2 regions of the Solibacillus sp. FSL K6-1126 genome follow, and region 1 is predicted to be linked to the other one. Evidence: riboswitches for the same ligand, from Rfam matches in the RefSeq annotation. Region 1 holds a riboswitch; the other holds the start of a gene.
The links. A riboswitch is a leader RNA that binds a small molecule or an ion and turns the genes downstream of it on or off. The one in region 1 is predicted to bind thiamine pyrophosphate.
Positions count from the first base shown of each region.

Region 2: another riboswitch for thiamine pyrophosphate. It lies ahead of thiT (energy-coupled thiamine transporter ThiT); the one in region 1 lies ahead of tenA (thiaminase II).

Region 1 covers NZ_JBBOPD010000001.1:2,884,180-2,900,828, forward strand. The annotation lists gene MHH44_RS14325 (globin-coupled sensor protein) at 142-1,449, opposite strand; gene MHH44_RS14330 (EAL domain-containing protein) at 1,647-2,639, shown strand; gene MHH44_RS14335 (glycine betaine ABC transporter substrate-binding protein) at 2,724-3,632, opposite strand; gene MHH44_RS14340 (glycine betaine ABC transporter substrate-binding protein) at 3,774-4,688, opposite strand; gene MHH44_RS14345 (bifunctional 2',3'-cyclic-nucleotide 2'-phosphodiesterase/3'-nucleotidase) at 4,886-7,249, opposite strand; gene thiE (thiamine phosphate synthase) at 7,375-7,992, opposite strand; gene thiD (bifunctional hydroxymethylpyrimidine kinase/phosphomethylpyrimidine kinase) at 7,976-8,788, opposite strand; gene thiM (hydroxyethylthiazole kinase) at 8,785-9,528, opposite strand; gene tenA (thiaminase II) at 9,506-10,198, opposite strand; TPP riboswitch at 10,276-10,374, opposite strand; TPP riboswitch at 10,441-10,539, opposite strand; gene MHH44_RS14370 (NAD(P)H-dependent flavin oxidoreductase) at 10,677-11,657, opposite strand; gene MHH44_RS14375 (glycoside hydrolase family 18 protein) at 11,779-13,035, opposite strand; gene MHH44_RS14380 (cell wall hydrolase) at 13,241-13,681, shown strand; gene MHH44_RS14385 (hypothetical protein) at 13,767-13,970, opposite strand; gene MHH44_RS14390 (hypothetical protein) at 14,105-14,266, shown strand; gene MHH44_RS14395 (YpzG family protein) at 14,331-14,483, opposite strand; gene MHH44_RS14400 (hypothetical protein) at 14,680-14,964, shown strand; gene MHH44_RS14405 (M14 family zinc carboxypeptidase) at 15,008-16,198, opposite strand; partial or broken gene MHH44_RS14410 (T6SS immunity protein Tdi1 domain-containing protein) at 16,517-16,630, opposite strand.
Region 2 covers NZ_JBBOPD010000001.1:3,691,166-3,707,814, reverse strand. The annotation lists gene murQ (N-acetylmuramic acid 6-phosphate etherase) at 1-484, shown strand, start outside; gene MHH44_RS18535 (acyl-CoA dehydrogenase family protein) at 645-1,787, shown strand; gene MHH44_RS18530 (acetyl-CoA C-acetyltransferase) at 1,810-2,991, shown strand; gene MHH44_RS18525 (DEAD/DEAH box helicase) at 3,517-4,749, shown strand; gene MHH44_RS18520 (aminopeptidase) at 4,753-5,982, shown strand; gene MHH44_RS18515 (SGNH/GDSL hydrolase family protein) at 6,004-6,870, shown strand; gene MHH44_RS18510 (exonuclease SbcCD subunit D) at 6,990-8,153, shown strand; gene MHH44_RS18505 (SMC family ATPase) at 8,156-11,209, shown strand; gene MHH44_RS18500 (hypothetical protein) at 11,266-11,394, opposite strand; gene MHH44_RS18495 (DUF4870 domain-containing protein) at 11,462-11,794, opposite strand; TPP riboswitch at 11,911-12,019, shown strand; gene thiT (energy-coupled thiamine transporter ThiT) at 12,150-12,716, shown strand; gene map (type I methionyl aminopeptidase) at 12,907-13,659, shown strand; gene MHH44_RS18480 (polyphosphate kinase 2 family protein) at 13,831-14,673, shown strand; gene MHH44_RS18475 (GNAT family N-acetyltransferase) at 14,746-15,306, shown strand; gene MHH44_RS18470 (beta-class carbonic anhydrase) at 15,359-15,928, opposite strand; gene MHH44_RS18465 (hypothetical protein) at 16,088-16,288, opposite strand; gene MHH44_RS18460 (aminopeptidase) at 16,451-16,649, opposite strand, start outside.

The sequences.
Region 1 (16,649 bases):
TAATTTATTCTCACCTACCTTACTATTCCCAATCATTTTGTAATTACACTTATAAAAAAAGAGACTTATAAAACAAAAAACTGTGTAAAAGCGATGGCACTTTTACACAGCATTATTCATAACAAAACACTCTATAAAACTTTATAGGTGGGTAGTCATTTGGTAAAGCTCGTCTGCAGTAATTGCAACATCTCTCGTTTCTTGACCGATGTTGCCGATGACACTGCCCAAATTTGTTATATCCATTGCGACTTCCTTTATTTGCGCTTCATTTTGTTCGATTGCCTTCAAAATTTGCTGAAATATCGTTTGGGTATTGATCGATACATCCAAACCTGAATCCACCCTCAACTGAACCCTTTCAATCATTTGAACAGCAGTCGACGTTAGCAGCGTGGATGTCTGGATGAGATTTGTTATATTTTCTACAGAGCTTTTCGATTGTTCCGCCAGTTTCCGTACTTCCTGTGCGACAACAGCAAACCCCTTACCATGTTCCCCCGCTCTTGCTGCTTCAATCGAGGCATTTAATGCAAGTAAATTTGTTTGGTCTGCAATATTTTTAACAAGGGCCACAATATCGATAATCTGTTCGGAAGACGTTTTTAAATTCCCGATCAGTTGTCCCATTTCAACCGTACTATCCCTAATTTCAAGCATCTCCTGCTCCAGCCTTGTAACTTCGCTGTTCCCTGTCACTGCATCTGTATGTATATGCTGTACAATTTTAACATTAGATTCAATCGTACTACTTATCTGAAATGTATGGCTGTTTACTTGTTCAATCGATTGGTTCGTTTCTTCCGTTAAGTCTGCGAGATTTTGAATAATGGCGGATAATTTATCCTTCAGTTCAAACTTTACAACATTATATTGTTCTTTTCGAAGATTCAAATTTTCCTTTTCATACTCCTCTAAAACAATCTGCATCTCAAGGTTTATAAGTTTTGACACATTTAATTGAATAATTTCTCTTCCTGCAACATCCGCTATGTCTTTACTGATAAGCATAATCATTGTTTCCTGCAACTTTTGAAATGTGCCCATATACCATTTTGGATCCAACCCGATTTTGAAATGCATGCGGGCGAGTTTTCTTTTCGCTTCGATTGTTTCTTCATTAAAAACCCCGTCAAACATGGAAATAATGTAAGAACTCAATGTTTTCTTTAAGCGATCAATTTTTGTACGCTCTTCGATTATCTTTTTTAAAGATGGTACGGCTAATACATTTTCATAAAATACATCCGTAATCTCGGATACTCCCGCTGCAATTGCTGGTTGATATGACTTTATGCGCCGTAAATTTTCTTCCGCTATACCAATCAAGTTCATCTGCTGTGCTAATTCAGGCATGCTTGTCAATTCAATCACAGGATTAAAGTCATTCACTTTCTCCTCTTGATATGCCTTTTCGACCAATGTTTTCTGCTTCCACCACATTACCATTATCCTCACCCCAACACTTTGTATAATTATTGTATAACATTGTTTACTATTTATTGTCAACTTTATGCGAAATAATTAAAATTAATATACAAACGTTGTACAATGTATAATTTTAATAGTAAAATAAGCAATATTACATAGTATTTTTGAGCTCTATACTATACAGTTAAATAAAGCTTAAAAGGGGGGAACTTTACATGTCTTGCAGAAATTGTGTCGTTTCAGAATTACAGTTTGAGATTTTATTAAAAGGCGAAAACAATATCGCTATGTTGGATATGATTGTCGAACACTTTAACCGCCGGAATTTAACAATTACTAAAAAGGAACAAATTGTAATGATACAAGAATCCGGCGTGAAAGAGTTTCTTGACTTTAGTAGAGACTATATGGAGCCAGAACTGATTTATTTTAGATTGGACGAAATGCCTTGGGAGCACCTTGCTGAAATTGAAACTGTTCTTGAAATGCAATGGATTGATGATGTCATACATAGAAATGCAGTAGTCAGCTACTCTCAGCCTATTGTAAATAGCAGAAATGAAATCTACGCTTATGAGGTGCTGTCACGCTTTACCCGAGAAGATGGCTCACTCATTTTTCCAAATGAAATTTTTGCCGCAGCTAAAACCCGAGGGCGCCTGTATGCGTTGGACCGTTTATGTCGCATGGCTGCCGTAAAGTATGCTGCTGTATTAAAGAAAAAAACATTTATCAATTTCATTCCTACGTCGATTTATTCTCCTGAATATTGCCTGCAGTCAACGGTAAAGCTCGCTAACCTTCTGGAAATTGACCCGAATCAATTTGTATTTGAAGTCGTGGAATCGGAGCAAGTTGATGATATTGATCATTTAAAATCGATTTTGAATTACTATAACAATAAAGGCTTTCAATATGCATTGGACGATGTAGGAGAAGGTTATAATACTCTGGAAATGCTGGGCGACATAAAGCCGCATTATATGAAGCTTGATATGAAATATGTACAAGGCGTAAATAAGGATTTTGAAAAACAAAATACCGCCAAACAGTTTTTGAAAAAAGCGCTTGAAATTGGCGCAACACCGCTTGCGGAAGGAATAGAAACTCAGGAAGACTTTGAGTGGCTAAAACAAATCGGCTATAAGTTATTCCAAGGTTATTTATTTGGTAAACCAAGCATCGAACCACAGCGAACGATTGCATAAAAAAGCTATGTGTAGAATGGTTACCCACTACTGCACATAGCTTTTTTATTAAAATAAATTTGCCGATAAAGAGGTTTTCACTCATTATTCTTTCGGTTCTAAATCTTCAATTGAATCAATGTCCATATAAGCTGGTACGACGAAGCCATTTTGCGTACCTTCCAAGTTTTCGCCTAAGTCCACAATATCGTCTTTGTGTTTTTCATAGAATGCCTGATGAGTTGTCGGCAACCATGGAGCCACAGTAGCATCCCCTTCACCAGTTGCAATTGCCTGGAACATGATCGCAGGGTCTACAGGTATTACTTCTACTTGATAACCTAAATTGTCCAACACTATTTTAACAACGCTGCTTGATGCAATTTCTGAATCCCATGGGACTGAAACAAGTTTCACTTTTTCTCCGTTACCTTGTTCAATACCCTTCGTCCACTCACTTACTTTGTCATCGTTATTTTCAATCCAGGCTGCAGCAGCTGTTTCGAAATCTCCATTTTGTGCATCATACATAACTTGTTCCATATCTTCCGGTTCCCAATGGAATCGGTCAAGCACTGTGAAGACGTCCGGTAAATCCTTTTCAAGATCTTTTCTTACGACAGTATTTATATTTTCTGCTCCTCCTAAAACTCCTTTAGGATCTTCAAGGAATTTTAAGTCATAGGCAGAGAACATCCAATGGGGTGTCCAGCCAGTTACAATCACCGGTTCTTCATTGCGAATCGCCTGTTCCAACGTCCCGATCATGCCTGCAGTTGAACTTTCCTGTAATGTCCAGCCTTCCAGATTTTCATATTGTTCCAATGTATCATGTGACAAACCTGTTATCCCCGCGCCAGGTTCTATCCCAATGATTTTATAATCTACTTGTTCACCTATACTTGCAGATTCATTGTTTGAATTATCACTGCTGCCTGTATCATCCCCGCATGCTGCTAATAACAATGCTGCAGACATCCCTATAGTTAAACCTAAAGTTTTAAATCGTTTCAAATGTTTCATCCCCTATAATCTGAATTTATCTACTCCTAAAAAATCGACAACCCCATTTTAACTACAAGTTGTTACTTTTGTCAAACTAGAAGTACAAATAAATAAAGCCCCGTATAGGCTATTTACGGAGCATATTTCTATTTATTCTTTCGGTTTTAAATCTTCAATCGAATCAATTTCTACATATGCCGGAACAACAAAACCATTTTGCGTTCCTTCTAGATTTTCACCTAAATCAACAATATCGTCTTTATGCTTATCATAAAATGCTTTGTGAGTTGTTGGTAACCATGGTGCTACCGTTACATCCCCTTCACCAGTTGCGATTGACTGGAACATAATGGCCGGATCGACTGGTGTTACTTCAGGTTCATACCCTAATTGTTCCAGCACCAATTTTATTACGCTACTTGAAGCAAATTCCGAATCCCAAGGTGTTGAAATGATTTTTACCTTTTCGCCATTTCCTTGTGCTATATCTTTTGTCCATTCACTAACTTTATCTTGATTATTTTCAACCCAATCGGCTGCTGCTACATCAAAGTCACCATTTTCTTGTGCATCATACATGACTTTTTCCATATCTTCCGGCTCCCAATAAAAGCGGTCAAGTACTGTATATACATCAGGCAAGTCTTGTTCTAAACCTTTTCTGGCAAGTGTTTGAATGTTTTCAGCACCGCCTAAAATACCTTTAGGATCTTCAAGTATTTTTAAATCATAAGCCGAGAATTTCCAGTGTGGTGTCCAGCCTGTCACAATAACCGGTTCTTCATTTCGTATTGCCTTATCCAACGTACTCAGCATTCCAGCAGTTGAACTTTCCTGTAATGTCCAGCCCTCCAGATTCTCATATTGCTCCATTACTTCATGGGAAAGGCCAGTTAAACCTGCCCCGGGTTCAGTAGCAACTACTGTATAATCGACTTGTTCGCCAATACTAGAAGACGACGCTCCGGCCGAACTTTCTTTATTCTCCGTATCATCTCCGCAAGCAGCAAGTAGCAGTGCGGAAGACATTCCTAAAGTAATACCCATTGTTTTGATTTTGCTCATCTTCTCATCCTCTTTTAAATTTTTTATCTAAAAAGTAACAACTCAATATTAACAACAGGTTGTTACTATGTCAAAAGGTTTTCTAAAAAAATTAGTTACTTACCGGTATTAATTCTTACTCGTGACAGTCATTTAAAACAAACAAAAAAACCTGCAGACAGAAGAAAAGAATTCTTCGCCTACAGGCATTTTTAAAATTACTTTGTTTTTAAACCATACTTGCCAAAGCCGTCTGTACCGTCTCCAATATACTTAATAGCGCTGTTTTCATCCAATACATCCACTGCTTTTTTAGAAGATTCAAATACAACGTTTACGCTATCCGGAATCGGAGCGAACTTCCAGTTGCCATCTGCTGTCGGATCAATTGTTTTTTCGGCTAAAATATAGTCGATAATTGCCTGACGGTTTTCATCCGGATAAATTTCAACCGCTGTCGCATTACGAACACCTGGGAATGTACCATTCGCACGATAGTTATTTGTCGCTACGATAAATTCCTGTGCTGCATCAATTGGCTTCCCGTTATATTGCAGATTGACAATACGTGATGCTTGTTCGTTTACAACTTTTCCACTTGCATCATATTTTGCCGGTTTTGTTACATCAATTTCATACGTCACACCGTCAATAACATCATAATTGTATGAACGGTATTCGGCGTTGATTAATTGCTGTTCTTCTGATTTTGTTGCATCTATTTGATTGAATTGTCCTGCAGACATTTCAAGCCATTCTTTCACATCTGCACCTGTTACCTTCAGCATCGCAAGTGTATTATCATATAAATATAAATCTGCTACATTTTTAATTGCAAGCTCACCTTTTGGTACAAATGTATAGTATTCCGGATCACTTCTTGTTCCGGCTTTGAATGGTGCACCAGCTGACAGGACAGGAAGGTTTTCATACGCTGTATCTTTCAACTTTTCTTTCACATAGATTGACTGGGCATTCGTTACAATTTGAATAGAAGGATCATCCTGAACTTGCGAGAAGTAACTGTGAATGTTCGCTGTCGTTGTCCCTACTGCCTGACGCACATATTTAATTGTTCCTTCATGTGCTTCTTTTACACTTTCTACAACCGTAGCGCTGACAGCATCATTATCTTTTGCGATTTCACGCACCGCGCCCGTTCCTGTTGTAACATCCCATGCATCGTCTTTTTTCTCAAGCTCTAGATCAATGACCCCTAAATGGCTACCAAATTTACCGGCCATAACAATCGGCTTGCCGTTCATTGTTCCTTTTTCAATATCCACATTTGTTATAGAGCTATCCACTTTACCAGGGAATACGCCATGGGCATGCCCTGTAATGATTGCATCCACATCTTCAATTGTAGATAGTAAATACGATACATCCTCTTCCCCTTTTTCATGTGTAGCATCTCCCATACCAGAGTGTGAAAGTACTACGACAACATCTGCTCCTGCTTCTTTCATTTGCGGAACGACTGTTTTAACAGCCTCTACGGAATCATCGACTGTTACTTTTCCTTCTAAATTTGCTTTATCCCATTTTAAAATTTGAGGTGGCACAATACCTGTTACCCCAATATTAATCAACGTTTTTTCACCGTTTGAATCGACTACTTCTTTTTCAATCATGACATATGGTTTATACATTAATTCCTTTGTCGTTGCATTACGCACATTGGCATTTACATACGGGAATGGGGCATCATCCGTTACTTCATCGATAAATTCCAAACCGTAGTTAAACTCGTGGTTACCATATGTCGCTACATCATAATCAAGTGCAATCATCGCAGCAATCGATGGATGAACTTCCCCGTCTTTTAATTTCGTTACTGATTGAATATACGAGCCAAGTGGCGTTCCTTGTATTGCATCTCCATTGTCAAACAGCACTGTATTTGGATTTTCCTCACGCGCCTTTTCGATTAGTAGCGCAGTTTTTGCCAAACCTAAACTGTTCGTTGGCGTATCTTTATAATAATCATAGTTTACAATATTTGTGTGAATATCCGTCGTTCCTAAAATACGTAAAGAAACCGTCGTATTTGCCTTTACCGGACTGTATTCTTCCAAAAAGCGCTGAAGAATTTTTTGCATTTGAGCTTTTGTTACAAAATCATTCGGGCGAATCGTTCCGTCATCAAAGCCTGTCAGTAATCCTGTTGCTACCGCTTTCGCCATTTCCTGGCGATTGCCTTGTCCAATTTTGTTTGCGTCTTTAAACTGATCCAATACCTTTTCAGAATATGTTTCCTTATCCTGCAATCCTCTTGCCGCAATAAGGAATGCATGTGTGCGTGTCAGTTTTTCGTCTGGTGCAAATTTAGTTGGAGTTTTTCCTTTAATTAACTTTAATTCCACCGCTTTTTCAATATAAGGCTTAAGTGAATCAGGTACATCCTGAAATTTTACAGACTGACCAGTACCGACCTCTACCCCCAATGCATCGATTACGGCCTTCACAAACTCCCCACGTGTCATATCTTCATTTGTAGAGACTGGTGCCGCTGAAACTGCTGACATGCCACTTGCTAAAAGTGTTAGCGTTAAGGCTGAAGCAGATAGTTTTTTCAACATTTCTTTCACTCCCATATTCTGTAGTGTATAACAGAACTATCATACTAAATTGCCAGAATAGTAGAAAAGAGTAATTTGGTACAGGTTATTCCAATCAAAATAGTACTTATATGACAGAATTTAACTTATAGTGAATTTACAGCCTCTTTTATATTATCGCTATGACTGATTGCCGAAATAACGGCGACTCCATTTACTCCTGTTTGTCTTACAATGAAACTATTTTCAACAGAGATTCCGCCAATTGCTACAATAGGAAATTGAGTGTACTGAGATTTCGCTTCTTCCAGTAACGTCAGCCCTACTGGTGCTCTCGCATCATCTTTTGTGGAAGTTTCATAAATTGGACCAATTCCCGCATAATCCGCCCCATTTGCAATGGCCATTTCGAGTTGCTCCATCGTATGAATCGATACACCGATGATTTTATTTTTTGCAAGGAATCTAAATTGTTCAATACCGGTGTCTTCCTGCCCTACATGAATACCATCTGCATTTAATGTTAGTGCAAGCTCGACATCATCATTAATAATAAACGGCACTTTATATGTTTGGCATAGCTTTTGGCATTGACGGGCAAACTCTGCATACGCATGGCCTTTTAATGCATTTTTTCCTTTTTCTCGCAGTTGGAACATCGTAATACCTGCCTGTAAAGCTTCTTCCAAAACAAGCAATGGTTCGCGTTTACAATTGGCCGTTCCCATCACAAAATATTTATTCAAATCAAAGGACATGGACATCGCACATCCCCCGCTGTTCATGATAGGCGAAATGATTTGTCGGACCAAACCCATGACCAATATTAAGCGGATGACGGATTGCAAGCTGCACATATTTTTTTGCTTCTATTATGGCTGCCTCTATCGATCTGCCTTTTGCCATTTCCGCGGTAATCGCTGCAGAAAATGTACATCCTGTACCGTGAGTATGTTTCGTATCCACCCGCTCGGTTTTCATTTTAAATGGTTGCACCCCGCGAATGAAAACCGTATCTGTCGCATGCTTACTGTTTAAGTGACCACCCTTAATGACAACACATTTCAGCCCCAGACTTAATAAATCATGCGCCGCTGATGCGATATCCTTTTCCGTTTGTATTTTATAGCCTGTCAGGATTTCCGCTTCCGGTATATTCGGGGTACAAACGGTTGCGAGCGGCAATAACTTTTCTTTAAGAGCTGTTGTTGCCTGCTGCTCTAGCAAACTGGCACCGCCTTTTGCAATCATGACCGGATCAACGATAAGCGGAATATCCGTATTTTTTAGTAAAGTCACAATGGCTTCGATAATTTCAGCACTAAACAGCATCCCTGTCTTAATTGCTTTTACGTCGAAATCTTGAAGTACTGCCTTTAGCTGAGCTTGAACGAAATCAGCCGTTGTCGGAAAAATTCCATGCACTCCTTCAGTATTTTGTGCGGTTAATGCGGTGATTACTGATGTACCAAATACACGGAGTTCCTGAAACGTTTTTAAATCGGCTTGAATCCCGGCACCGCCACCGCTATCCGATCCTGCTATCGTACATGTAATCATTTTCGTCCCTCCGCTAAATTTTCTAGTTCATTCAAGAAATTTGTGTGGAAATTTCCTATAGTTGCAACAGAATTGGCACTTGCCTGTTTATATTCATTTAGTAGCGTCAGTAAGTCATCAAACGGTTCTTTACTGTTTGCAAGCGCCGCTGCACAAAAGGCACTAAGCAAGCAGCCACTCCCCGTCATTTTTGTCACCTTTTCATGACCACCCTCTACAAATTCCACTCTTATCCCATCAGTAATAACATCTTGTTCTCCTGTTACGATCACAATACATTGATAGTTATTAGCCAACTTTTTGGCAGTCACTGCAACATCGATATCTCCTTTGCCACTATCCACACCTTTAGACGCCCAATTCACTCCCGCCAGAGCCGCCATTTCTCCAATATTGCAACGGATTACATTAATCTTTAAAAGGTCGAGCAATTGTTGTGCTGTCTCCGCTCGAAACTTCGTTGCCCCTACACCTACTGGATCAAGGACAACCGGAGTATTATGCATGTTTGCGCTAAGTCCTGCTTTCTTCATCGACTCTATTGTCCGTTCATTCAAAGTGCCCATATTTAAAAGCAAAGCATTGGCCTGGGCAGCCATTTCACCCACTTCTTCTATTGCATCCGCCATTACTGGTGAAGCTCCTACCGCCAGCAAGCCATTCGCTGTAAAATTTGCGACAACATAGTTGGTAATACAATGAACTAATGGTTGTTTATTATAAATTGCTTGCAGACTCATTTACATACACTCCTTGTTCCCAGCTTTGCTTCGTCCAAGGCATTTCCCAAAACATCCATTCGTAATAACAGCTTTTCTTAAAATGCTCCTGTAGTACTTTAAGCTTTGCAGGTTGTTCTTTCGCATATCGATCTAGCATCGATTTTTGTACTTCAATATTTTGAAGCATCTCCTCGGAAGCATATAATGCAATCCACTGTTCATAAAGAGGTATATTGGGGCATGCATCTTTTAATCTTTGCCCAATTTCCTGATACAGCCATGGGCATGGCAGGATTGCCGCAAATGCTTCTGCTACATCTCCGTTATGCACTGCATTGTACATATGGCTCACATAGTTATAGGCTGCTGGTGCTGGTTCGAATTGTTCCAAATCATCCGCTGTCACACCTAATTCTTTAAACGTTGTACGGTGCAACTCAAGCTCGGCATCATGGATAAACTTTGCTGTTTGTAGAAAATATTGAACATCATCATCCGTTGTCGCTTTTGCAGCTGCAAGAGCTAATACTTTCGTATAATGTTTTAAATAATACGCATCCTGCAACATATAAAACTTAAACTTCTCCAGCGGTAGACTCCCATCTGCAATCCCTTGTACAAAAGGATGATAAAAGCTAGCCTCCCAATAAAAATCCGTTTCTTTTCTTACCTTTTCACAAAACCCCATTGTTACTCCTCCTTTTTGTTGGCGGAAGCACAAAAAGGACGTCTCAACATATAGAGAGACGTCCCCAAAAAGTGTACGTACCACTTTTCATTGCTCCCTACGTCCGTATTAACGGCCAGGTTCCAAGGGTCAGGTTTTAACCTTCTCAACACTGCTGTGTCCCCCCGCAAATCAAATGCTTGTGTATTTGCAAAAGAAAGACTCCACGTAAAATATACGCGGAGCCAAAGTAAGTACATATGTATAGCTTGTACTTTGCTCCCTACGTCCGTATTAACGGTCAGGTTCTAAGGGTCAGGTTTTAACCTTCTCAACACTGCTGTGTCCCCCCGCAAATGCATTTAATTACCCAGAGTGTAACAAATTAATTCGAACCGGGCAAGTGAATTCACAAAATTACGAAATTAATAGTTCAATAACAAATTCACAAAATAGCGCATCGTTAGTAAAAGTTTTGTTACTAATGATGCGCTGACATCTATTGTAGATGGGTTACTGCAGATCTTTTACCAGTCAGTTCATGAAAAGCCTGAGCATATTCCTCGGCCAGTTTATCGACATATTGTTTTGTGGAAGTAATCTCTTTAATCGCGCCAATTCCTTGCCCGCTGCCCCAAATATCTTTCCAGGCTTTTGCGGTATTATCGTTAAAGTTCATTGCTGAAGGATCACTTTCTTTTAAATTACTCGGGTCCATCCCCGCGTTCATGATAGAACCTTTCAAATAATTCCCGTGGATTCCTGTAAATAAATTGCTGTATACAATATCTTCTGCAGTACTATCAACAATCATCTGTTTATATTCTTGACGAGCAAACGCTTCTTCGGTCGCGATGAATGGTGAACCGATATAGCCAAAATCAGCCCCCATCGCCTGTGCAGCCAATACCGAATGTCCTCGCGCGATTGATCCTGATAAAGCTAATGGACCGTCAAACCATTCACGGATTTCCTGTACGAGCGCAAATGGGCTTTGCTGACCTGCATGGCCACCTGCACCTGTTGCTACAGCAATGATGCCGTCTGCACCTTTTTGAATCGCTTTTTTTGCAAAATGATTGTTAATGACATCATGGAAAACGATGCCACCATAACTATGTGCTGCCTCAAATACTTCTTCACGTGCCCCAAGTGAAGTAATAATAATCGGAACTTTATATTTCACACAGAGCTCCATATCCTGTTCCAGACGTTCATTTGTTTTATGAACAATCTGATTAATGGCAAATGGCGCTGCCGGCTGATCCGGATTTTTGGCATTATAGCTGGCCAACTCCTCTGTAATTTCAGCTAACCATTCATCCAACTGGCTTGCCGGTCTTGCATTTAACGCAGGCATTGACCCGACTATTCCTGCCTTACATTGTTCAATGACCAATTTCGGATTGCTAATAATAAACAATGGTGCCCCGATTACTGGGATACGTAAGTTTTGTAAAATTTCCGGAATATTCCCCATCTATAATCCCCCTTTTATTCAGCTACTACTAATACTTCATCAGCTTCAATAAAATCTCCTTCTTAATTTAGATGACAATCAAAAAGTCAGATGTTTTTTCATCTGACTTTCTTTCCTTTTGCTATTTCTTCACTACATTAAAATTAGCCCCGATGAGCTGCCAATTTTGCGGGAATGGCAGACCGAGCTTCCAATAGCCGACTCCGCGCAAATTTAATCGCTTTACTAAATCGAACTTCGCCTGAATCGAACGTGCATCTTCAAACCAGACAATATGTGAACGCCCTTGCTCATCATAGTAGTTAAAGTAGGGTGCCTGTGCTGTATAGTCAAATTGGATTGCTGCGTTGTAGCGTTTGGCCACTTCAATTGCACGTTGCGGGCTTATCGCTTCTGCGTAATCTCCTCCTTGTACAAAAGGTAATGTCCAATCGTAACCATACAAATTTTGCCCAAGTAAAATTTTATTTGCAGGAATTTCTGTTAATGCATATTGTACTACTTGTTCGACTTGCGGCAGCGGAGAAACGGCCATTGGAGGTCCCGCAGAATAGCCCCACTCATATGTCATCAACATAACAAAATCCACTATTTCGCCATGCGCCTTATAGTCATGGCCCATAAACCATTCTCCCGGCTGATCGGCTCTCGTTTTTGGAGCCAATGCGGTAGAAACGGTATATCCTTCCGCATGCATACGTTCTACAGCTCTTCGGAGGAAATTATTATAAGCTTCCCGCTGATCGCGTGCAATCCGTTCAAAATCAAAATGGATATCTGAAATATTTCCGATACGCTTTGCTTCAGCTATGATATTGTCCAGCAGTAAATTTTGAACTGCAACACTTTGGAAAATATCACGTGCTAGCTCAGCACTAAACTGATAATCCTCGAGATTAGTGATTGCCATTGCTATTCCTGTATTATTTTGTTCAGCAATTTCCGGTAATGGGTTAATTGTAGGCGCTTTTAATGAACCATCCCGTCTTGCTTCAAAACTGAAAATAGCTAAATACGTTAAATAAGGACTTGCCTCCCGAACTTGGTCGAGCAGCGCATCACTTATTTCATCGCCTCTTGGTTCTACATATGCCAAAATTTCTGCGGACCTTTTAGTTGGTTCCGGTATATACAATGAGGTGCCAATCATCAGCAACGCATCTGGATTCAAGCCATTTGCTTGTGCGAGCGTTAAATAATTCACCTGAAAACGTTGACCAATTGACCATAAACTATCCCCTGGCTGTACAATATAATACTGCCCTTTCAATGGAACGACCAATGCTTGCCCGACCACTAACCGGGCCGGCTCCGGAATTTGGTTGGCTTCCACTAAACTCTGCACTGTTGTTCCATAAGCCTGTGCGATTGCCCACAATGATTCTCCCGGTTGTACTACATGAATTTGAATTGTCCGTCCTCCTTTTCCTATGTACTAATTTATGAACTATATACCGTATTAATGCGGAAAGATAGGTTAGAAATATATAAGTAACCATGACAAAAAACAATATTCTACATTTTCATTCATTCATATGCGCAACCAGGTTGACTGTTTCATACTATAGTAGTGAGGTGAAAAAATGCCAAGAGTAAAATACCGGGATTCCGATGTGGATTTGATGGCACGAATGATGCGGGCTGAGGCTGAAGGTGAAGGAAAACAAGGGATGCTGTATGTCGGAAATGTAATTGTGAACCGAGCTGTTGCTTCATGCCTGGATTTTAATGATGTGAGAACAATCGAGCAGGTTATTTTCCAAGTACAGGGCAATAACTATTCGTTTGAGGCGGTACAAAAAGGAAACATGTTTTATCAGAGGGCTAGAGAGACTGAAAGAAGATTAGCAAGACAGACGCTGGATTATTGGCGAGACCATCCGGCGAAATATGCACTTTGGTATTTTAACCCATCCGGCCCATGTCCTCCTACTTGGTACGATCAACCATTTACAGGTCAATTTAAACAGCATTGTTTCTATGAGCCTATAGCGGGAACATGTGAAAGTGTTTATATGGGCTAGATTTACCTATTGCCCAGCTATATAAGAAAAAGCCTTGTACATTCTATGTAGCGAGGCTTTTTCATTTTTCTTTATCCGTTACTTTTTACTTTTTATTGGATTGCTGGTTTTTATCATGGTTTGTTTTATTATTTTTATTTTTTAATTTCGAATCGAACTCTTCGGCAAATTCCGCTGTATTATCTTCCGGATTCCGATTGTGACTTGTTGTATTTCGGTGTAATTCTTTATAGGTAGAAAAAGGATTATGTGTTCGCGTATTCATCGTTTCTTTACTGTTTTTGCTCATTTCATCACCTCCTACTGGCTTAATGTGCTCAGGATAGGAGGTTTTATGCTTTTTTCAGGCTTCCTCAATTTTTGTAATGAAAAAAAATTGTAAAGCCATATTAAGAAGGAACCAATATTGAAAGGAGCATTTAAATGGGCAGAGATGATAGTAAAAGTAAAGGAACGAATAAACAATCATTACCGCAAACACCGAAAAACATGAAAATTGCACCAAACAAAGTAAAGGAAGAAATTGCGAATGAACTAACCGAGCTCCATCAGCAAGCAAAAAAAGGAAAAAGAAAAATGTATTGATATGTAAATGGCCTTCATTCCAGTATGTACTGGAATGAAGGCCTGATTTACTTCAAGACAAAGGTTAGAACTGTCTCGCCTTCGCATTAATTCTCAAAATCTGGTTATGCAGAGTTACCTCTGTTTCCCCTTTGATTTGAGACTTTTGATGCTTTTCGCTCGCCCAGTTTTGGTGGATCTTCTTAGATTTTGGATCTGTGAAACCCTTCTTATCCATTCGTTCCGCCTCCCTATGTTTAAAAGTGAATCAATTTTAGTATGGCTGTACTTGCTGCAGTTATTCCCTATAAAGATAAAAATTGATATCGACACATTTCCTAACAATTCCGAATTTCTTCCGCGTATGGAATCATTGCATCCACCAATACTAAACGTGTGAATCAGTCAATTTTCGCAAGAAAGGATGAGGAACAGTGGCTAAAAAAAGTTCAGGTACACCTAGCTGGAAACAAAATCACCCGATTACTTTATTATCCAACTCCGTTGAACGAACAGAACGTGCAGTAAAACAGGCAATGTCCCACCCAGAGGAATTTGCGGTGGAACATGCTTTTAATTCAATGGAACGTACCGAAAATGCACTTGCCAATGCAGAGCAAAGGCAGGAGCATTTGGATATTGTCGAGCAGAATAAATCCAAACTAGATGAGCTAAAGCAAAGCATCCTTGAAATTGATGAAACCTTGAGGGATTCATAAAAGTTCCCCCGTTACCTCTAAGGACGTAACGGGGGGACTTTATTTACATATATAATGCACTTAAAAAAATCCCTAATGCTTCTTCATAAATTTCACCGAATTGGCTGATTGGTAAAGGATTCGTTCCAAGCCCCAGTTCAACGGTGAATCCGGGGCGGCGCCAATCTTGAATAAACCAGTCTTTGTAACCCGCATAGCTTTCTATTGTCTGCACAGGCTCATATCCGCTTACCCTCGCAAATTCATTGACAAGCTGTTCTGTTTCAGGAGGTTCCAATCCCATGAATCCCCAATAAATAACTTGACCTTGTGTATGGAAAGCCAAAACCCGAGCAAAATCCCGCTCTACTGTCAAATCGGCCATTGCAATGGATTCCGGTTCCGATAGCGGACTTTGCCCACCATAATCCCGCGGCCCAGGCGTTTTCGGGTTTCTTTCTCTTTCCCGTTCCCATTCAGCAGGAAACTGGTCGTTCAGATCAACCCCATTAATATTCGCTTTCCAACCCGAGAAATCTGTACTACCATTATTCCATTCGATTACGTTTTTACGAATTGTTTCATCTTCCGGAGGTCCGTTCAGCACTAAATCTACTCCGTCGGGATTTACCATTGGCACAATATTTAAACTCGTTTGAATATACAATGGCAATGTATATAGCCCTCGTATTGAAGCATTATTCGTGAGCGAAATTAAATAATCATTAAGAAACGTCATGACAATCGACGTCGTAATCCACTCATTGGCATGAAAAGAAGCATTAAAATGAACACGTTTCTGCCCGTTCCCAATCGTGAGCCCCGGAATTTCTTTTTCCAATACGGAATTGCCAATCGGCTCATTTGCTATAAACGGATAGATTGCCTGCAATGACCGAATATCCTGCACCATTGCCCTATAATCGTAATCCTGTTCACCATTCACAACTCTCCATGTTACACGAACAGGCAACCGCAACCGTAGACCGACCTGAAGTACGTATGGATTGAGTACCGGATTGAGCAGAAAAAGCGCATCCATCGGCATATTGATTCTTTGTGCAATCGACCAAACCGTATCTCCCCGTTGAACCGTATACTGACTTGTCACATAACCGGGAATCTGAACGGGTTGGTTGGGCATCAGGGCTTGTGCATTCAGATTCCGATTCGAATCAAGAATCAGCTGAAAAGGAAGATTAAAAACTTGGCTATAATACCAAAAGGAATCACCCGGTCTTACGAAAATCTCCACAAAGCTCCTCCCTCAATAAAATCATCAATAGGAAAGTATATGAATGTGGTGGGTGATTATTAACCGGATATAAGATACTCACTGTTTGTTTCAAAATACGGTACTAGGTAACCCTCTACAAAAAGAAACCTTGAAAGGCATGAGCCAATCAAGGTGCAATTTTAATTAATTATATTATCATTCTTCTAAATGAACAAAATCATAAGGTTAGTATGATACCTCTTTTCATTGCTCAATATCTAATTGAAGTTTTTTCAATTGTCGCTTCATAAAGTAAATCAAGTACTTATGGTTAATTCTATAACATACTCCTGAATATCATTGAATTGTTCCCATAAATTCAGTAATAATAAGAATATGTTCTTTCAGTTTGACTTTTTTTAGATTCTCTACTTTTTCGGCTCCACCTAAACCTAATAGAGGTGTATAGCCGATACTCTATACTCCGAGT
Region 2 (16,649 bases), 810 kb from region 1:
CGGTACAACGCCATTTGTAATTGGTGCTTTACAATATGCGCAATCTGTCGAGGCTTTTACGGTAAGTTTGACGAGCAATATTAACTCCGAAGTAAGTCGCTATGCGGAAGAAGCGATTGAAGTCGTCGTAGGTCCCGAAATATTAACAGGTTCAACAAGATTAAAAGCGGCTACATCACATAAAATGATTTTAAATATGATCAGTACGGCTTCGATGGTGCAGCTAGGCAAAGTGTATGAAAACTTAATGGTCGATGTACATGCCAGCAATAAAAAATTAATAGAGCGGGCTAAAAGAATTGTCATCGCTGCGACGGATTGTGAATATGTGGAAGCAGAACAAATGCTTGAAAAAACAAAATTTGCTGTTAAGCCTGCAATTGTCATGCTAAAAACAAATCAAAATTATGATCGGGTAATCCATGCGTTAGAACAAGTAGATGGTCATACGAGAAAAGCTATTTTACTGTTAAACAATAGTTAATAACGAGAGTTGTCATGAATATTTCTGGCAACTCTTTTTTTGTTTTTTTACTTGAATTTCTGTATAGTGCAATAATATTTCTTATAAAACCATTGTTTCCATTTTTTGTGCCTGTTAATATTGAAGTGTACTAATATTCAGAAAAAAAGGGGGCGGAGAAATGGGCATTTATACAGAAGAGCATGAGATGTTTAGAAAAGCTTTACGAAAAATGCTGGATAAAGAGGCGTATCCTTATTTCGAGCAATGGGAAAAAGAACGCGATATTCCACGGGATTTTTGGCTGAAGCTCGGGGAGAATGGCTTTTTATGTCCAATGGTCAGTGAAGAATATGGGGGGCTTGCGCTCGATTTTGGCTATTCTGCTATATTAACGGAGGAACTAGAGCGTGTTGGTGCAGGGTTAGCAAGTGGGATATCGCTTCATTCCGATATTGTGACACCTTATGTTGAAGCATATGGGACTGCTGCACAAAAGGAAAAATGGCTTCCTAAAAGCGTTACAGGCGAATATATTTCGGCTATTGCTATGACGGAACCCGGTGCAGGATCTGACCTCGCAGGCATTCAAACGATAGCGAAAAAAGATGGGGATTTTTATATTTTAAACGGAGAAAAAACCTTTATTACGAATGGCATTCATGCAGATTATGTAGTTGTCGTTTGTAAAACAGATCCGCAGGCAATTCCGGCATATAAAGGAGTTAGTCTGTTAATTGTGGAAAGCGGTACACCTGGTTTTAAGCGCGGAAAAAAACTAGATAAGATTGGCATGCATAGCGCAGATACCGGGGAGCTGATTTTTGAGGATGTTCGTGTACCAGCTGAAAACCTTTTAGGGGAAGAAAACCGTGGCTTCTATTATTTAATGGAAAAACTGCAGCAGGAACGACTGATTGTCGCACTGGAAACACAAATCGAGGCAGAATGCTGTTTAAAACTGACGGTTGACTATGTAAAAGAACGTAAAGCATTCGGCAGCCGCATTGCCGATTTCCAAAATACTCAATTCAAGTTAGCTGAAATGGCAACTGAAATTGACCTTGGCCGTACATATGTCGATAGTTTGATTGCCAAACATATTACAGGACAGGATATCGTAAAGGAAGTGTCGATGGCCAAATGGTGGATTAGTGAAATGGCAAAGCGTGTCGTAGCAGATTGTCTACAGCTGCATGGTGGCTACGGTTATATGGAGGAATACGAAATCGCAAGACGATATCGTGATATTCCGGTAGCTGCGATTTATGCGGGTACTACCGAAATCATGAAGGGGATTATCGCAAAGCAAATTATTAAATAGTACTGACAAAGGGGATAGAATAATGAAAAACGTATATATCGTAGACGGGGCACGTACAGCATTTACAGCTTTTGGAGGTTCTTTAGCAACAACAGATGCAGTACAGCTTGGCACAAAAACAGCAGTGGAAGCGTTAAAGCGTGCAAACGTACAGCCTGAGCAAGTCGACCATGTCATTTACGGGGGTGTAATTACAACTGGTGCAAACTCAGCATATTTAGCCCGTCATATCGGACTTTATGCTGGCGTGCCAAAGGAAGTGCCGGCATTAACATTAAATCGTCTATGCGGATCCGGTATGCAATCGGTCGTATCGGCGGCACAGATGATTCAGCTAGGTGAAGGGGAAGTCGTACTAGCTGGGGGAGCAGAAAATATGTCACAGTCGCCATACTCAAATTTCGAACAACGCTTCAGCGGTTCCAAACTTGGCAACCTGCAGTTTACAGATATGCTTCAAGCGACATTAACTGACCAGTATACTGGCTCAGGAATGGGCTTGACGGCAGAGAAACTTGCTGAACAATATACGATTTCCCGCGAGGAGCAAGATGCATTTGCACTTCTATCAAACGAACGTGCGGCAAAAGCACGCGAGAACGGTACGTTTGCAAAAGAGATCGTGCCTGTTGCAGTAGCTACAAGAAAAGGCGAGATTTTAATAGATCAGGATGAACATATTAAAGAAGGTGGCACAATGGAAAGCTTGGCAAAATTACGCCCGGCATTTAAAAAGGACGGATCCGTTACTGCTGCGAATGCTTCTGGAATCAACGACGGGGCAGCTTCTGTCGTTGTTGCAAGTGAAAATTTTGTAAATGAACAAGGGTTAAAGCCGTTAGCCCGCATTGTATCATGGGGAATAGCAGGCGTTGATCCGACGATTATGGGAATCGGCCCGGCTCCGGCAATTCGTCAAGCATTGGAGCGTGCAAATTTAACAATTGAAGATATGGATTTAGTTGAAATAAATGAAGCTTTTGCAGCTCAATATATTGCAGTGGAAAAGGAACTTGGTCTGGACCGTGAGAAAACGAATGTAAACGGTGGTGCAATCGCACTTGGTCATCCGGTTGGTGCAAGTGGAACAAGAATCATCTTATCCGCTGCATACGAACTGCAACGACGCAGCGGAAAGTATGCGGTTGCAAGTCTATGTATCGGTGGCGGCCAAGGAATTGCTTTAATTATTGAGAGAGTGTAGATGCTAGAAGCTAGGCGTGCTGGAAGGTAGTTTCCGGCATGCTTTTTTTGTTGTAGGCGTTTTTATTAGAACAATGGAGAGAGTTATTAGAAGAAATGTAGATGTTATTAGAAGAAATGGTGAGGTTATTAGAACTTCGGTTGATGCCTGAAGTTCGTGGACGATTTTTTAGTCTAGATCATGTGGAAAAGCACTCGGTTTAAATTTTATTAGAACAATGATACGGGATATTAGAAAATGTACGAGCTTTATTAGAAAAAGGCAAGATGATATTAGAACAAAGCGAACCGATATTAGCACAACGGAAGGATATATTAGAAGATCGCCATTTTATTAGAACAAATTTAAATATATTAGATGATTTCCGAATTTATTAGAAAATCCCCCAGCTTCCACGCGCCATTTTTCAATTGACACATAACCTCCCTTTTTCTCTGAAAACAGTAACTGACAACCCGCCAAATTTCCGCATTAATAACGGAATATGGTACACTAAAGCCAACGAATAAAAGGTGGTAAAACAATATGTCAGCAATTAGCTTATTAAACGAAACACTTCAAAATAAATGGTCGTTTGAAACAACAATGAAAATACAAGAGGAAATGATTCCTGCGATGGTTGAAGGAAAAGATATCGTAGCGGAATCACCGACAGGTTCAGGGAAAACACTAGCCTACACATTACCGATTTTAAATAAAGTAGACGGTAACAAGAAACAAACTCAGGCATTAATCGTTGCACCTTCACAAGAGCTTGCGATGCAGATTGTTGAAGTAATCCGTGACTGGACAGCAGGGACAGACATCACTGTTCAGCAACTAATTGGCGGAGCGAATTCGGCACGCCAAATCGAAAAATTAAAGAAAAAGCCAACGATTGTAGTCGGGACACCAGGACGTCTAAATGAATTGGCACGCCAAGGTAAATTAAAACTTAAAGAAATCGAGACGATTGTTTTGGATGAATGCGATCAGCTGCTTAGCCGCGAGTACCGTGTTGTCGTAAAATCATTTATCGAAAATGCTGCATTCGGCCGTCAAGTCGTTGTTGTATCGGCTACGATTACAGAAGAGATCAAGCTTGTAGCGGAACGATTAATGTTTGAACCGATCAGCATCGAGATCAAACCGGAAGATATGGTGAAGTTCGGTAAAGTTGTGCACTCTTTTGTAAAAGTAGAAGAGCGGGACAAAACAGATATGCTTCGTCGTTTAGCTAATATTGAAGGATTGCGCGGATTGGCATTTGTTAATAACATCGACCAAGTACTAATGAAACAGAACAAGCTGGAATACCGTGATGCACCGATTGTAGCACTTCACTCGGACATGAAAAAAGATGAGCGTAAAAAAGCGTTGGACGCGTTCCGAAAAGGGGAAGCGCGCATTTTAATTGCGACAGATATTGCAGCACGAGGTTTAGATATTTCAGGTTTAACACATGTTATTCATGTTGATGTACCACGTACAATCGAGCAGTATACACACCGTTCAGGACGTACTGGACGTGCCGGTGCAGACGGAGAAGTATTGACATTACTATCTTACAAGGACGAAAAGACATTCAAAAAATGGTTGCGTGATCTTTCCTTAAAAGGTGTTCAAAAAGTTTGGACACAAGGACAACTTGTCGAGGGAAATGCTAAGACAGTAACTTCAAAAGCGGCACCCGCAACAAACAAAACATCAGAGAAAAAGCCGTATCAACCAAAGTCCAATAAAAAAGGCATGACTTTCAGTAAGAAAAAGGAGAAATAATTCATGACATTCCAAGAGAAGTTAGAGCAATTTGCAGATTTAGCCGTTCGAATCGGAGTAAATATTCAAAAAGGACAATATTTATTAATTAACACATCTACGGATACGCTGGACTTTACACGTATTGTCGTTAAAAAAGCATATGAAGCAGGCGCAAGCCGTGTTCATGTTAACTTAACTGATGCCAGCTTTGAACGTGCTTATTTTGAAAATGTTACGGTGGAAGAAACAGCTAATTTCCCGAAATGGGTTGTCGCACAACGTGAAGAATTAATTGAACGTAAAGGTGCACTTCTTTGGATCGATGCGGAAAATCCTGATTTACTGGCAGGTATTGATTCTGAAAAGATCGGAGCACAGCAAAAAGCAGCAGGTACGGCATTAGTTAATTACCGTAAAGCTGTTATGAATGATGATATCGCTTGGTCAATTATTGCTGTTCCTTCGCCGAAATGGGCGGCAAAAGTATTCCCTGATTTACCGGAAAAGGAGCAGGTTCCTGCACTATGGGATGCTATTTTCAAAACAGTACGTATTGGTGAAGGGGATGCAGTAGGAAACTGGCAAACTCATATTGAAAACTTACATGCACGTGCAGATCAGCTGAACAAGAAAAAGTATGCGAAGCTTCACTACACGGCTCCTGGTACAGACTTGACGATTGAACTACCGGAAAAACATTTGTGGAAAAGCGGAAGCAGCGAAGCACCTGATGGCACGACATTCATCGCGAATATGCCGACAGAAGAAGTCTTTACGCTGCCTGCAAAATATGGTGTAAACGGCTATGTATCCAATACGAAACCGCTCGTTTATAAAGGGAATATTATTGATGATTTTAAGCTGACATTTGAAAAGGGTAAAATCGTTAATGTTGAGGCAAAAGTAGGTCAGGACTTATTAAAGCAGCTAGTTGCTTCCGATGAAGGTTCTTCATATTTGGGAGAAGTTGCATTAGTACCGCATGAGTCACCTATTTCTTCATCTAATATTTTATATTACAACACATTATTCGATGAAAATGCCTCTAACCATTTAGCAATCGGAGAAGCATATCCGACGTGCTATGAAGGTGGCAAGGAACTTGAAAAGGGCCAACTGGAAGCACTGGGCATTAATACGTCGATTACACATGAGGATTTCATGATCGGCAGTGCGGAAATGGATATTGACGGGATTCTGGCAGATGGCACAACAGAACCGATTTTCAGAAAAGGTAATTGGGCATTCTAACAAAAGAAGTGGGGTGAATAAATGCGAAAAATAATAGGGATTCTTATTTTTTGTATTGTCCTGTTTCCAACGGGAGCATTAGCCAATGAACGAGAAGTTTATATTGCACTTGGCGACTCTTTGGCAGCAGGGCAAACACCTTACAGTCAAATTGATGCAGGATATACGGATTACATTGCTTTGCAGCTAGAGCGACATGGTAAGCTCGCACATTTTTCAAAAGAGCTTACTTTCCCCGGATACCGTGTTGGAAATGTAATGGAAACAGTTCAGTCCGAAAAGGCAGCACCATTACTAAGTGAAGCAACATTGATCACACTGTCAGCCGGAGCGAATAATTTACTGCCGCTCATTACACATAACCCTCAACAGGGAACACTCGCTTTTAGTCAGCTTAACGCCAATTTCGCTTTAAATGAAGTAAGGAATCAGATGAGAGAGCTGCTTTCAATAATTAACGAAAAGGCCCCGAAAGCGACAGTATATGTACTTGGCTATTATTTCCCTTATGTAAGTGTTCATAAAGAACAGGTAGACGGAGCAGTAGAAGCGGTGCAGCTTTTAAATGCGATATTAAAGCAGGAAACAGAAGCGGCAGGCCATATATTTGTAGATGTTTATGAAACATTTGACCAGCAGCGTTCAACATATTTGCCGAACGTGGCGGATGTGCATCCAAACCAGCTTGGGTACCGTATTATGGCTAATGAAATGCTGAAAAGCTATAGTGGTAATGAGGCACTTATATTGCCAATCGATGCAATGCCAGCACCAAATCCGAAAACATTTGAAGAAATGCTGAGGATCCAACAAAATAAGTTAGCAGTAGAAGACGTACCATTTATAGCAATGCATAATCTTGATCGACCAATCCCGATCTTAGTATAAAAAGCATTCCGACAATATTTATTGGAGGAGACCACATCGTACGAACGAATATTCGTACGATGTGGTTTTTTTATTTTTCCTCATGTACACTTATAGTTAGAAGATAGGAGGCGGTATTCATGAAAATTTTTCATACAGCAGATTGGCATTTAGGAAAAATAGTACAAGGTGTATCGATGACAAGAGACCAGCAATTTGTGCTTGAACAGTTTATCGAAGAAATCAGAAGAGAAAAGCCGGATGTCATCATTATTGCCGGGGATTTGTACGATCGATCTGTCCCACCGACAGATGCAATCCAACTATTAAATAAAACGTTGAAAGAAATATTAGTCGATGAGAAAACACCGATTTTAGCAATTGCTGGAAATCATGATAGCGCTACACGTTTAAATTTTGGCAGTGAATTTATGAAGGCGAGCGGGTTACATATCGTTGGTCATTTAGAACAGAATATCGATCCGGTCATAATGCACGATGAATACGGAGAAGTTCATTTTTATTTAGTTCCATTTGCAGAGCCTTCAATTGTACGGGCAGTATTTGACGATCAATCCGTTACAACTCATGAAGCGGCGATGGCGAAAATCATTGAACAGATTAAACAGACGATGGACTGTACGAAACGTAATATCATTATCGGCCACGCTTTTATTACAAAAGACGGGATGGCGGAACCGAATACGAGTGACTCTGAACGCAAGTTGACGATTGGCGGGACGGAGTGTATCAGTTCAGCGTTGTTTGAACCATTCTGTTATACAGCGTTAGGCCATTTACACCAGGCCCACTTTGTCGCAAACGAGAAAATCCAATATGCAGGATCACCACTTAAGTATTCAGAATCTGAAGTGACACATAAAAAGGGATTTTTGATTGTTGATTTAAATGAAGATGGGTCAGTGACGATTGAAAAAAGAATGCTTACCCCAGTACGGGATATGCGTATCGTGACGGGAATGCTTGAGGATATATTGCAGCATAAAGTAAACGACGATTATGTATTTGTAAAATTACAGGATGAACATTATGTAAAAGGTGCTGCCGAACTTGTCCGCACTGTTTATCCAAATGCTTTGCATATTGAAAGAACGGTTGTGTATGAACAGCTTGAACAGCATGCGACAACAATGAACCGTGTTCAGATGAATGATTCGGAACTGTTTGAGCTATTTTATACGGAAATGACAGGCAAGCCTTTAAGTGATGAAATAAAAGAGATTTATACAGATGTTTTAGAGCAGCTAATCGAAAATGAACGTGAAAAACAGGAGGTGCTGTAACGATGAAGCCAATAAAATTATCGATGACAGCATTTGGACCATATCATCAAAAAGAAGTCATTGATTTTACAAAACTCCATGAACATGGAATTTTTGTCGTTTCCGGGGCAACGGGCGCGGGAAAAACGACTATTTTTGATGCGATTACGTTTGCGCTTTATGATTCTGGAAGTGGTGAGGATCGGGAAAAGTCGCTGTTTTTGCGCAGTGATTTTGCGGATGAAACAGTTGATACGGAAGTCGAACTGGAATTTGAAGTACGCGGTCGCCTTTACCGTATTTGGCGGAAATTTGGTCATGACGGGGCAAGTGCAAAGCGCGAGTTTTTTGAAATTACGGATGGGGTCATTGTGCCCGCTGTAGAGAAGTTTCAAGTGAAGCTCATTCAGTCGAAAATTGAAGAACTGATCGGCTTAACACAGTCCCAGTTCAATCAAATCGTCATGCTGCCACAAGGAGAATTTCAAAAGCTCCTCACTTCGGAATCAAAGCATAAAGAAGAGATTTTCCGAAAAATTTTTAAAACGGAACGCTTTACGAAAATGGTGGAACTGCTGAAAGAGAAAAAGAATATTGCTGAAAAGCATTATGAACAAGCAAGGATGCAGCAGGATAATACGATTCATGATATTCGGTCCCGCCTCCCGCACAGAGAATCGGAACTGTTTACAGCTCTGAACAATGATGTCATTAATCTGTATCAAGTAAAAACGGCATTGGAAACAGAACAGCAATTTTATGAAGAGCAATGTGCTGCATTAAAAGGACAATATGCAGCCTCAAAAACGCATTTACAAACGTTAGTTAAATCATTAAATGAGCAAAGGCTGTTAAATGAGCGAATTGAAAAGTTTTTAATCAGGAAAGCCCGGCTCGATGAATTGCTGCAGCAAAAGGATAAAATACAAGCAGAACAACAGAAACTTGTACTTGCAAAAAAGGCTAATCAAATAGAACCTTTAGAACGTGAATATGAGAAGGTAAAACGGCAGCTTGAACAAGCGGAAGTTTCCTTACAGAAAGCAAAGGCTGACTATGAACGTGCACAGGTACAACTTCTGCAGGCGACAAATCACTATCAGGAGCAAAAGCAGCATGAGCCACTGTTGGATGAATTTACGAAATCAATTTCACAGCTTGAACAGCTTGTCCCGATTTATCAATCGATTAATACGCAGCGGGAAAAGGTGGCAAAGCTTTCAGAAAACCAGAAAAACGCAAAGCAATTATTTGATAAGCTCCAAAAGGAAGCAGCTTCTTTAAAAGAAAAACACCAACAGCAGCAGGCTATTATAAATGAGCTGGAAGATGCGACAGTGACGTACCATGAAACGTATGAAGCACAGGCTGTATTAACACGAAAAATTGAAATGGCAAAAGAAGTGGCTGCAATACAAATGAATATAGAAACTTTAGTGAAACAGCTTGCTGATAAGAAACAAATTGCCGATGGAGCGCAACAGAAGCTGCAAAATATGGAGCAGCAAATACGCAGCAATCAGGCAGCGTTTCTAGCGGCTTCATTACATCATGGGGAAGCATGTCCTGTATGTGGGAGCACGGAGCATCCAGCCATTCATAATAGCGAAGCGTTTACCATTGATGAAAATGCACTGGAACATCTTCGTCAAGAAGGCGACCGTGCTATGCAAAGCTTTTACCAGGTCAACTCGAAATTGGATGTAGAAAAGGCAGCATTGGAACAGAAAAGAAGTGCTCTAGAGTTACTGAACGTTGAGCTTTCACAACTACATTATTATGAACAGCAATTGGCCGAACTGACTGAGCAATTGACAAAGCAAAAGCAGCAGCAGGCACAGCTCATCACTGAAAAGAAAACGATGGCACAGCTTATTGAAAGTAAAGAAGTGCTGCAAGGCCGTATTGAAAAAGGGCAGCAATATGTAGTCGATATCGATAAACAATATGCACAAGAAAAAGGGAAGCTTGAGCAAAGTGAGCAGTCATTATTGCCTCAGTTTTCTACATTGGATGAAGTAACACAAGAATTGGCCAGCCAGCAGCAAAAACACCGCCATTTAAAAAGTGCAATTCAAAGTGCACTGGAGGCAATGCAAAAAATCCAATTAGATGAAAAATCTTGTGAAGTGAACCATCTACATGCACAAAACCTTGTAACAGAAAAACAGCAGGAGACTCTTTCAGCGCAAAAAGCGTTTGATACAGCATTGCAGCAAGAAAGTTTTGACTTGGAAACATATAAGAATGCGTTACTGCCATTAAATGTTCAGCAGCAAATTCAGGATGAAGTTGAAGCTTACAAGCAAAATGTTCATACATTATCTGTTCAAATTGCCGAGGAAGAACCTTTGCTCGAAGGAAAAGAACGGGCTGATTTAACGGCAAGTGAGCAACAGATTCATGAGCTGAATGAGCAAATCGAGGCACAGTATTCTAAAATTACATTAACCCAGTCCTATGTGGAGCAATGTGAGGAAACCCTCGAAAAACTTGACCAATCTGCACAGCAGATCGAAAGCTATAAAGCGAAACTGATGCAGGTGGAGCATGTTTATAATTTAATCCGCGGACAAAACGATTCGAAAATTTCATTTGAGCGGTTTGTGCAAATTGGTTATTTGGAAAAAGTAACCCATGCGGCAAATGAACGTTTACGTGTCCTATCAAATGGTCAATACTTCCTAAAATCGACAGGTCGTAAAGAAGGAAATGCACAGAGCGGGCTCAGTATCGATGTATATGACAGCCATACAGGACAAACGCGGGATGTAAAAACATTGTCCGGCGGTGAAAAATTCAATGCCTCACTTTCATTAGCATTAGGAATGGCCGATGTTATTCAAAGTGTTCAAGGAAGTGTGCATATCGATACGATGTTTATCGATGAAGGCTTCGGTACATTGGATGAGGAGGCGTTAAGACGGGCAATCGATATTTTGATCGATCTTCAGCAAACAGGCCGCTTAATCGGCGTCATCTCCCATGTGGCCGAATTAAAAGCAGCAATGCCTGCCATTTTACAAGTCCAAAAGCTTAAAGAAGGCTACAGTAAAACCGAAATTATTATTAAATAAAAGACAACAAAAAACACATTTCACACGAGTTTTAGTGCGAAATGTGTTTTTCTGCGTTAACGTTTTGGCGTTCGTCGTGTAGTTGCTGGTTGGGGTGCAGATTTTTTATCCATCATTTTTTTAATGATCGGGTACACGATCGGTCCATATTTAATTGCGGTTTTAATGAGTTTATTTAATTTCATGATATACACTCCTTAACGAATACATTTCGTATAAAAAATATACCCAAAGAAGGAGCTATCATAAACATTAACGTAAAACTTTAATCGCTTGGACTAGATTCCAAATCGCCAGAATAAACGTAATAAGGACTAAAAGAATAAATCCGATAAAATGTGAACTAATAAAGAAATCCTGCACGCTCACTGTCAAAGTGTTATTCCAGGAAAGAACGGAAGTGAAAAAGTAAATCATGTACAAAATCCCTAACAGTATTGGAATAAGTTGAGAAATAAAAGCTTTTTTAGAATGGCCTTTAACGGCTTCATCTTTCGTAACGATAAATATAATTACCGGTAAAATAAACGGTGCAAAATAAAAGCTCAAATAGCTTAGTGCACTTAAACCTTTCGATTGATCCATCATTTATCACTCCTTCGTATCTATTATATGTAATTCTAGTACGTTTCAAAATAATAGCTGTTGAAAGTTGTAGAAATATTCGTTACAATGAGCATGTTCAAACAATAAAAATTTAGATGTACCACAAGGGGTGCCGAGAAAGTCGGCTGAGATTGTGCACGGGATTGCACTGACTCTTTGAACCTGTAAGTTAGCACTTGCGTAGGGATGTGGATAGAATCCGACTGTTCAAACGATAGTCAGGCTTTTGTCCTGATTATCGTTTTTTGCTTTTTCTAAATATCTAGAAGAAGTAAAAGTTCCATTCTATCCCTCTTCACTTTTGTTACATCGGAGAAAAGAAAGGGGAATTGTTATGGACAGAAAAAAATTATTGATGATGGTGGAGATAGCGATATTTGCTGCCATCGGACTTGTATTGGACCAAGTATCTTTTAAAATGTGGGCACAGGGCGGGTCAATCAGCTTTGTTATGGTACCGATTATGTTAATGGCCATTCGTTGGGGACTAACAGCAGGACTTGCAACTGGCTTGCTGATCGGCGTTATGCAAATGATGTTCGGCGCTTACATAGTACACTGGCTTCAGGCGATTTTAGATTACGGTCTTGCATTTACAGTAGTAGGGTTAGCGGCAATTGTAAGAAAGCCATTATTACAGGCAACACAATCACTCAATAAACTAAAAATGGCAATTTATATCGTAATAGGAGCTCTAATAGGCGGAGCTTTAAGATTTGTTTCGCACTTGCTCGCAGGTGTCGTGTTCTTTAAAGAGTACGCAGGCGATGATAATGTGTGGATCTACTCAATAATTTATAACAGTACTTATATGGTACCTGCAACAATAATTACAGCGGTTATTGCAGTTATATTATTCACATCTGCACCCCGTTTACTCCAAAAAGCACAAACACCATAATGAATTGAAAACTCAAAGCTTGCAGTAAGGGATTATTTTCCCGTTGCAAGCTTTTTCTAATTTCTATTGTACAATGTCGTATTAATTTGATCATAAATCCAAATAATTTTAAAATCCTTGAACAATTACAACCGATATTAAGTATGCTATAGTTAAGGGTAGACATTGTTTAAGAGGAAGGAAGTTACACATGATTGTTACTACACAAGAAGAAATAGAAGCGTTTAAAAAAATTGGACGCATTTGTGCTGAAATTCGCGAGGCAATGAAAGCTGCGACAGTACCTGGCGTGACAACGAAAGAATTAGATGAAATTGCAGGCCGTATGTTTGCGGAAGCAGGCGCGGTTTCTGGTCCTAAAGGCGAATACGATTTTCCGGGATATACATGCATTTCAGTAAATCACGAAGTTGCACATGGCATTCCAGGGAACAAGGTTATTCAGGACGGCGATATCGTAAACATTGATGTTTCGGGCTCTTTAAACGGATACTTTGCAGATACAGGTATTTCTTTTGTTGTTGGTGAAGGTTATGAAGATAAAGAAAAACTTTGCTCTGTAGCAAAATCAGCATTTGACCGTGCGATGACAAAGGTTAAAGCAGGTTCGAAATTAAATCAGATCGGTAAAGCAGTAGAGCGTGAAGCACGTGATCACGGGTTGACGGTAATTATGAACTTAACAGGACACGGCTTAGGTAAATCATTACACGAAGAACCAAACCATGTATTGAACTATTACGATGCTTGGGATACGACAATCATGAAAGAAGGCATGGTGTTGGCGGTAGAGCCGTTCATTTCGGCGAAGGCTGAGCATATCGTAGAATCAGGTGACGGCTGGACATTTATTACACCGGATAAATCATTAGTTGCCCAGATCGAACACTCGATTATTGTAACAAAAGATAAACCAATTATTTTAACAACATTGGAAGACTAAATTATAACCGTGGGTGCATATATAAGTGCGCCCGCGTTTTTTTGTTCTATTAAAACAGGATGCCAACATAAAATAATCAAATGATTCAAATAAATAACCGCAACAATTACCAATTCCATACACTTTCGAGTAAAATATACATAATAAATGGAATAGGGGAGGCAGCACTATTTGAAAAAGCTACAAGATGTGGATTTATCGCAAAAACTGGAGAAGGAAATCTATAAGAAGCAATTGAAAGCTTTGCAATATGAAATGCTAAATGCCCAGCAATTTTTATTTAATAATAAAATTGGCCTTATTATTGCATTTGAAGGAATGGATGCAGCAGGAAAAGGGGGAGCGATTAAGCGTTTAACAGAGCGTATCGATCCGCGTGGGTTAATGGTATGGCCAATTTCTGCCCCACAGCCCCATGAGATGCGCTATCATTATATGCAACGCTTTTGGAGAAAGTTGCCGCAGCATGGCCAGATTGCGATTTTTGATCGCTCTTGGTATGGTCGGGTGCTGGTGGAGCGTATAGAGGGTTTTGCTGAAGAAGCAGAATGGAAGCGTGCTTATGAAGAAATAAATAGTTTTGAGAAGCAATTGACAGATGAAGATTATATAATGATAAAGTTTTGGATTCATATCGATTCGGATGAACAGCTTAAACGTTTTAATGAAAGAGCAGCTGATCCATATAAATCATGGAAATTGACGGCTGAAGATTGGCGGAACCGTGATAAATTTAATTTATATTGTGAGGCAGCCGATGAAATGTTTGAAAAAACTGATTCGGAAAACGCTCCTTGGCACTTAATTCCGGGGAACGACAAAAACTATGCACGTGTTCAAGTACTTAAAGAAGTAGTTACCCATATAGAAAAAGAAGTTACAAAGCGCGGATTAAAGCTCACGAACATTTTCGAAAGCGGTAATAAAACAACTGCACATAAAGAAAAATCGGAATTTATAGATATAATACCAAAGCCTGTAAAATCAAAAAAGAAAAAGTTGAAAAAACGGTAGCAAGCTTTGAAATGAAATGTAGGTGGTTCAATGAAAAGCTTATTCAAGCTATTTCACAAGAAGGAGGGTCCAATGGTTCAACTTATTGGGCAACAATGTTCGCTTCGTACGTTTACCCCGTCGGATGCGAAAGGATTGGCAAAATTATTAAATGACAATAAAATGTATTGGTCCGAATTTGAGCCATTACATCACGATGAATTTTATACAGAACAAGTACAGTACAATAAAATTTTAGAAAGCATACATTTGCTGCAGTCGAACAGGGAGTTTTCATTCGGCATTTTTTATAATGCAACAGGTCAGTTAATCGGGCATATTTCTCTCTATTCAATTAAACGTTTACCTTATTCAAGCGGTTTTATCGGCTATTCGATGGATGAGAAGTTTACAGGTAGAGGAATTGTCACTGAAGCAGTACGTCTAATAATGGAATTCGCTTTTATTACTTTAAATATTCACCGGATTGAGGCATATGTCGCCCCGCAAAATTCTGCTTCTATTCGTGTATTGGAAAAGTCGGGCTTTACAAGAGAAGGATTATTACGAGAGCTATTGTATATAAACGGAAAATGGGTGGATCATTATATGTACGCCATTTTACAGCGGGAATATAAAGGGGCCACATTATAAAAAATAGCGGCAGTGCTCATTATATTGAGTGCTGTCGCTAATTACTTATTATCTATTTTTGTTCAACTGTGCCGTCTGTTACTAAATCAAGTTTTCCTGTTGCAGGATCGATGATAAGACCATGTACTGGAACGCCTTTTGGCATTAATGGATGTGTTCTGACTAAGTCCACACTTTTTAATACACTTGTTTTAACATCCCCAAAACCGCGTAACCATTCTTTTAAATCAAAACGGGCATAATTGATGACATCAATCGTTTCCTGTTTAACCCCGCGTTCAAGCATATGGCCGATCATTACGTTCGGATCAACTGCACTCATTCCACAGTCATAGTGGCCGATAATATATACTTCATCTGCCTGTAATTCATAAACGGCTACAAGTAAACTGCGCATAATCCCGCCGAATGGGTGATTTACGATTGCCCCTGCACTTTTTACAACTTTGACATCCCCATTGCGCAAGTTCATAGCTTTAGGTAGTAATTCTACTAAACGTGTATCCATACAAGATAAAACTACAATTTTCTTATCTGGAAACTTCGTTGTGGCATATTGTTCATATTGTTTTTCTTCTACGAATTTTTCATTAAATTCTAAAATCGTTTGCAATGCAGACATTGTTCTTCAAACCCCTTTCGATTCTTGTTTTATTTTAAAATATTTTTTAGATAATTCAAACAAATGCGCACTAATAAAGTTAAAAATAAAATAAATAAAGAAGAAGTGATGTATTAATATCAAAAAAACAACCACTCAATAGAGTGGTTGTAAAAAAATTTAATGATGATGGTGACCATCCAATGATTTTTCGTTTGGCGCAAATGTGTTTGCCTTTGAATCTACTATAACAGAGTCGTGTGATTGTAAACCAATACGTAAGTACATAATAAACATAAATAAGAATACAAGAAGTATAACCGTAAACCCTAACACTAACGTATAGTAGTCAGATAAGAACGGATAATGGTGATCAAACATTATAAAAACTCCTCTCTATTTAGTAATAACAATCATTAACCAATTATACCCTATTAAATTGGAACATTGTAGGGTAATTTAGTTAGTTAATGTAGAAAAAACTGTAAATATGGCGACATCTTGAAATTTTATTTATCGGTAAAGCCGGAAGTGAAACAGCGGTTAAAATGCCCAGTTCCCATTACGGAAAACTGGCTCGCTTTGCCCATCAGCTGTAACACCATCAATATTCATCTGTTCAGAGCCAATCATGAAGTCGACATGTGTAATGCTCTCATTTAAACCGTGAGCTTTTAATTCATCAGACGACATTGACTTGCCGCCTTCGATACAAAATGCGTAGGCGCTGCCAATTGCCAAG